2 linked regions of the Hydrogenophaga sp. SL48 genome follow. The protein of the gene in region 1 binds, or shares a complex with, the protein of each later gene. Links are inferred from orthologs where the notes say so. Each region holds a gene or a part of one and is shown in the gene's direction. Other genes may lie near its edges. The genes, in order: accC and accD.

Region 1 (3,170 bases):
GCACCGCAAGCTCGGCAAGCTGAGCGAGTCGGACCTCTCGCTGTGGGCGGGTCTGGTCTGAAAGGCCATGGCCAGCGAGGCCGTTGGTCTGCTGGGTGGATGTGGTGAACCGCGTTGAAAAGCGGTTAAAGTTCTTTCAACTTGTGTCCGTGCGTGGACCGAATGGCCCCTCGAACGTCGGCTGTCGAGGGTGATGAACGGTGTGCCACCCGATTCAACCCTCGTGTACACTGCGCACCCCGGCGGATTGTTCAGCCTTGATTTCAATGAAATTGAGTGAAGTTGAATCAATTTGACCGCATTTCGTTGGAGAAATCATGGATTTGAGAAAACTGAAGACGCTGATCGATCTGGTGTCCGAATCGAACGTGTCCGAACTGGAAATCACCGAAGCGGAAGGCAAAGTGCGCATCGTCAAGAGCGCGCCCGTCGGCATGGCCGCTCCGGTCACCTACGCCATGGCCCCTGTGGCCGCGCCCGCAGCACCGTTGGTGGCTGCTGCACCGGCCGAAGCGGTTCCTGCTGCCGCAGCTCCGGCCGGACCGGTGGGCCACACCGTCAAGTCGCCCATGGTCGGCACCTTCTACCGTGCCTCCAGTCCCGGTGCGAAACCCTTCGTGGAGGTCGGTGACAGCATCAAGGAAGGCGAAACGATCTGCATCGTCGAGGCGATGAAGATCCTCAACGAGATCGAAGCCGACAAGAGCGGCACCGTCACCCAGATCCTGGTGGAGAACGGCCAGGCGGTGGAGTATGGCCAGCCGCTGTACGTGATCGAATAAGCGACCGAACGCCCATGTTCAAGAAAATCCTGATCGCCAACCGCGGCGAGATTGCCCTCCGGGTGCAACGCGCCTGCCGCGAAATGGGCATCAAGGCCGTCATGGTCTACTCAGAGGCCGACCGCGACGCCAAATACGTGAAGCTCGCGGACGAGGCCGTCTGCATTGGTCCGGCGCAGTCGGCGCAGAGCTACCTCAGCATGCCCGCCATCATCTCGGCCGCCGAAGTCACGGACGCCGAGGCGATTCACCCTGGCTACGGGTTCCTGTCCGAAAATGCCGATTTTGCCGAGCGCGTGGAGCAAAGTGGCTTCACCTTCATTGGCCCCACGCCCGAATCGATCCGTCTGATGGGTGACAAGGTGTCGGCCAAGCAGGCCATGATCCGCGCCGGCGTGCCCTGCGTGCCCGGCTCGGAAGGTGCTCTGCCGGCCGACCCGGTGGTGATCAAACGCACCGCCAAAACGATCGGCTACCCGGTCATCATCAAGGCGGCGGGTGGTGGCGGTGGTCGCGGCATGCGTGTGGTGCACACCGAAGCGGCCCTGCTGCACGCGGTGCAGACCACCAAGGCCGAAGCCGGGGCTGCCTTTGGCAACCCCGAGGTGTACATGGAGAAGTTTCTCCAGAACCCGCGCCACATCGAGATCCAGATCATGGCCGACACGCACCGCAACGCGGTGTACCTCGGCGAGCGCGACTGCTCCATGCAGCGGCGCCACCAGAAGGTGATCGAAGAAGCGCCGGCGCCGGGCATTCCGCGCCGCCTGATCGAGAAGATCGGCGAGCGCTGCGCGGCGGCGTGCAAGAAGATCGGCTATCGGGGGGCGGGTACTTTCGAGTTCCTGTTCGAGAACGGTGAGTTCTATTTCATCGAGATGAACACCCGCGTGCAGGTGGAACACCCGGTGACGGAGTGGATCACTGGTGTGGACATTGTGCGCACCCAGATCGCGGTGGCCGCCGGCGAAAAACTGCCGTTCACGCAGCGCCAGGTGCAGTTGCGCGGCCACGCCATCGAGTGCCGCATCAACGCGGAAGACGCCTACAAGTTCACGCCTTCGCCCGGCCGCATCACCACCTGGCACATGCCCGGTGGCCCGGGGGTGCGTGTGGACTCGCATGCGTACACCAACTACTTCGTGCCGCCGAACTACGACTCCATGATCGGCAAGCTGATCGTGCACGGCGACACGCGCGAGCAGGCCCTGGCCCGAATGCGCACGGCGCTGGCCGAAGCGGTGGTGGAGGGCATCAAGACCAACATCCCGCTGCACCGTGAGCTGATGGTGGACGCCAGCTTCGTGGCCGGCGGCACCAACATCCACTACCTGGAAGAGTGGCTCTCCCAACGTGAACGCTGATCTTGCTTGCCAGACCCAGCCGCCGGCTGGGTCTCTTTTTGAGTTGGTCCTGCTCGTCCCAGAGGCCGGCGTCGAGCCGGTCAGCGACGCGCTGGTCGAACTCGATGCGCTGAGCGTCTCGGTGGAGGATGCCGATGCCCTGACACCGTCCGAGCAGGCCCTGTTTGGCGAACCGGGCATGCCCGCGCCGAAGGCGGGCTGGAACCGTTCGCGGGTGGTGGCGCTGTTCCCCACTGAAGCCGGTGCGCGCGAAGCCGCGGCGCTGCTGGTGTTTCAGGATTTTTTCGAGGGTTGTGAGGTGCTGGGCGTGCAGGCCGTGGCCGAGCAGGACTGGGTGCGCCTGACGCAATCCCAGTTCGACCCGGTGGAAATCACGCCCACGTTCTGGATCGTGCCCACCTGGCATGAGCCGCCAGCTGCGGCGCGCGAGGTGATCCGGCTGGATCCGGGGCTGGCGTTCGGCACCGGAACGCACCCGACCACGCGCATGTGCCTGCGCTGGACCGCCCACCATGGCGTTGAGGGCAAGCGTGTGCTGGATTACGGCTGTGGTTCGGGCATCCTGGCGATCGGCGCGGCCAAGTTCGGTGCGACGGACATCGTGGCGGTCGACATCGACCCGGCCGCTGTGGAATCGACGCGACTCAATGCCAGCGCCAACCATGTGAGCCTGCAATCGGGGTTGCCCGATCAGGCCCGGGGGCAGTTCGACATCGTGCTCGCCAACATCCTGGCCACACCGCTCAAGGTGCTCGCTCCGCTGCTCTGTGAGCACGTGCGCGCTGGTGGTCGCCTGGTGATGGCCGGCATTCTTTCGCGTCAGGCCGACGAGCTGAAAGAGGCTTACGCGCCTTGGGTGTCCCTCTCGGTCAGCGACGAAGAGGACGGCTGGATCCTGATGACGGCCGAGAAGCCCTGAGCGGGTGGGCGGGCGCGGATCGCGCCGGGCCGCCTGCAATAATCGGCGCATGAGTTACACCACCCGCTGCCCGGCCTGCGGAACGATGTTCAAGGTCGTTCCCGA
Region 2 (3,285 bases), 3.2 Mb from region 1 along the record:
GCTGCGGGCGAAGGACTGGAGAGCGGCAAACACTCGGCCTCGCTGCAGAAAGGCAGCCCCGGCGTGTTGCACGGCAACCGCACCTACGTGCTGCAGGACGACAACGGTCAGGTTACCGAGACCCACAGCGTGAGTGCCGGCCTCGACTACCCCGGCGTCGGGCCGGAACATGCGTTCCTGAAAGACATCGGCCGCGCCGAGTACGTGGGCATCACCGACGCCGAGGCACTGGAGGCCTTCCACTACCTGTGCCGCACCGAGGGCATCATTCCCGCGCTCGAGTCCAGCCACGCCGTAGCCTACGCCATGAAGCTGGCCAAAACCATGCGGCCAGACCAGTCCATTCTGGTCAACCTCTCGGGGCGTGGCGACAAGGACATCGGCACCGTGGCCGACCTGTCAAATGCCGATTTTTATTGCCGACCAAGCTGCCGTGGGCAGTCGGTCAAAGGCGGCATGGAGACCGCCACCATCAAGGTGACCAAATGAGCCGCATTGAAAAAACCTTCACCGACCTCCAGGCGCAAGGCCGCAAGGCCCTGATCCCCTTCGTCACCGCTGGCTTCCCCTACGCCGACATCACGCCCGACCTCATGCACGGCATGGTGGAGTCTGGCGCCGACGTGATTGAGCTGGGCGTGCCATTCTCCGACCCGTCGGCCGACGGCCCGGTGATCCAGAAGGCTGGCGACCGCGCACTGGCGCTGGGCATTGGCTTGTCCCAGGTGATCGAGATGGTCAAAACATTCCGCCAGCGCAACGCCACCACGCCGGTGGTGTTGATGGGCTACGCCAACCCGATCGAGCGCTACGACCAGAAACACGGCACGGGCAGCTTCGTTCGCGACGCCTCGGCGGCGGGTGTGGACGGCGTGCTGGTGGTGGACTACCCGCCCGAAGAGTGCGAAGAGTTCGCCGCCGCTCTGCGTGCCGCCCATATGGACCTGATCTTCCTGCTGGCACCCACCTCCACCGACGAGCGCATGGCGCAGGTGGCGCGGGTGGCCAGCGGCTACGTGTACTACGTGTCGCTGAAGGGCGTGACAGGCGCGGGCACGCTGGACGTCGGCCAGGTCGAGGCCATGCTGCCACGCATCCGCGCGCACGTGAACGTGCCGGTCGGTGTGGGCTTTGGCATCCGCGATGCGGAGACCGCCAAGGCCATCGGCAAGGCGGCCGACGCGGTGGTGATCGGCAGCAAGATCATCCAGCTGATCGAGAACGAGCCGCACGAAAAGGTGGTGACGGTCGCGGCCCATTTCCTGCGCACCATCCGAAAAGCACTCGACGCATAATCCTGCTTCTTCGCCGGCCCACCGAGGCCCGGCCCCTCCTAGGAGACCCGCATGTCCTGGCTCGAAAAACTGTTACCGCCCAAGATCACCCACACCGACCCGACCGAGCGCCGCAGCGTGCCCGAGGGCCTGTGGATCAAGTGCCCCAGTTGTGAGGCGGTGCTCTACAAGACCGATCTGGAGAAGAACCAGAACGTCTGCCCGCACTGCAGCCACCACCACCGCATCGGCGCGCGTGCACGCCTCAACGCGTTCCTCGACGCAGAAGGCCGTTACGAGCTCGCGCAAGAGGTGCTGCCGGTCGACGCCCTGAAGTTCAAGGACAGCCGCAAGTACCCCGAGCGTCTCAAGGAAGCGCTGGAGAACACGGGCGAGACCGACGCGCTGATCGTCATGGGCGGGGCCGTGCAAGGCATGAGCCTCGTGGTCGCCTGTTTTGAGTTCGACTTCATGGGTGGCTCCATGGGCTCGGTGGTTGGCGAACGCTTCGTGCGCGGTGTCGAAGAGGCCATCGCGCAGAAGGTGCCTTTCCTCTGCTTCACCGCCACCGGTGGCGCGCGCATGCAGGAAGGCCTGCTCTCGCTCATGCAGATGGCCAAGACCAACGCGTCCCTCACCCGCCTGGCCAAGAAGGGGTTGCCCTACATCAGCGTGCTGACCGACCCCACCATGGGTGGCGTGTCGGCTGGATTCGCCTTCGTGGGCGACGTGGTGATCGCCGAGCCCAAGGCGCTGATCGGTTTCGCAGGCCCGCGCGTGATCGAGAACACCGTGCGCGTGAAGCTGCCCGAAGGCTTCCAGCGCGCCGAATTCCTGATCACCAAAGGCGCGGTGGACTTCATCTGCGACCGGCGCGAGCTGCGCAACACCGTGGCCAGCACACTGGCAATGCTGCAGCGCCAGAGCGCTGACGCGGTGGTGGCCGATTGAGCGATGTTCCGTCGGCGCCCCTCACGCTGACCCAGTTGCCCCTGTTCCCGCTTCAGACCGTCCTGTTCCCCGGCGGCTGGATGCCGTTGCGCATCTTCGAGGTGCGTTACCTGGACATGATCAGCCGCTGCCACAAGGCGGGGGCGCCCTTTGGCGTGGTGTGCCTGCACGAAGGCAGCGAAGTGCGCCGCATCGACCCCGATGCACCGCCTGGTGGCGACGGATTCGCCCATGAGGCCTTCTTCCCTGCTGGCACCCTGGCCCGCATCGAGCAGCTGGAACGGCCACAGCCAGGGTTGATGGTGATCCACTGCCGGGGTCTGCAGCGCTTTCACGTGACCGCCAGCCACCAGCTGCCCCACGGCCTGTGGGTGGGCGACGTGGTGCTGGACGAAGCGGAGCCGGTGGTGCCGGTACCGGTCGATCTGGCGAGCACCCGTGACGCGCTGCAGCGCCTGCTGAACAACCTGAGGGAACGCGAACCCGAAGGCATGAACGAACTGCCCCTGCAACCGCCCTACCACTGGGACGACAGCGGCTGGGTCGCCAACCGCTGGGCCGAGTTCCTGCCCGCGCCAGCCGAGCTCAAGCACCGGCTGATGACGCTCGACAACCCGCTGCTGCGGCTCGAACTGATCTCGGATCTGCTCGACAAGCTGGGCGTCGAGCGGTAGGTCTCTTGGCGTTCCGGGGCTCCGCTGCGGCGCGGCGGCGCCCCCTTGAGGAGGAAGGCACCGCAGGTACGGGTCAGGGAATCAACTCCAGCGCCCGCATGTAGCGCTCGCTGACCATCAGCGTGTCCCAGTCCATCCCCGCGGCGCTCGGCAGCAGCGCCAGACGGCGCTCTTCGCTGGCGGGATGGGGCTGCCAGCGCCCTTCGATCACGGCTTTGGAGAGGTCTTCGATGGCGGCATCGATCGGCGCGCCGCCCTCCACCACCGACTGGTTGCACAACACCACCATGTCGCCCCCCGCGTTGAGCGCCGCCAGCGCGGCCTCGGCGAAGCTCACATCGCGCCCGTCGATGTGGCGCGCCGCCTCCATGCTCAGGTCGTCGCTG

The links.
Region 2: the proteins of accC (region 1) and accD are in contact, whole or in part, in a solved structure (PDB 8UXZ), measured with the Escherichia coli proteins. The link is inferred for Hydrogenophaga sp. SL48 from one-to-one orthologs.

The regions. Positions count from the first base shown.
Region 1 is NZ_CP063400.1:3,744,329-3,747,498, reverse strand. Bases 118-2,971 are described here. They hold accC (acetyl-CoA carboxylase biotin carboxylase subunit), read left to right. Parts: upstream 118-796; coding sequence 797-2,146; downstream 2,147-2,971. Other genes in these bases: prmA (50S ribosomal protein L11 methyltransferase), read left to right, coding at 2,190-2,971; accB (acetyl-CoA carboxylase biotin carboxyl carrier protein), read left to right, coding at 318-782. In the rest of the region: IM738_RS17750 (TlpA disulfide reductase family protein), read left to right, coding at 1-61; more of prmA, read left to right, coding at 2,972-3,065; IM738_RS17730 (DUF3426 domain-containing protein), read left to right, coding at 3,115-3,170. UniProt on the Escherichia coli protein: This protein is a component of the acetyl coenzyme A carboxylase complex; first, biotin carboxylase catalyzes the carboxylation of the carrier protein and then the transcarboxylase transfers the carboxyl group to form malonyl-CoA.
Region 2 is NZ_CP063400.1:526,760-530,044, reverse strand. The notes cover bases 317-3,285. They hold accD (acetyl-CoA carboxylase, carboxyltransferase subunit beta), read left to right. Parts: upstream 317-1,346; coding sequence 1,347-2,225; downstream 2,226-3,285. Other genes in these bases: nagZ (beta-N-acetylhexosaminidase), read right to left, coding at 2,973-3,285; IM738_RS02510 (LON peptidase substrate-binding domain-containing protein), read left to right, coding at 2,222-2,899; trpA (tryptophan synthase subunit alpha), read left to right, coding at 486-1,295; trpB (tryptophan synthase subunit beta), read left to right, coding at 317-489. Also shown: more of trpB, read left to right, coding at 1-316.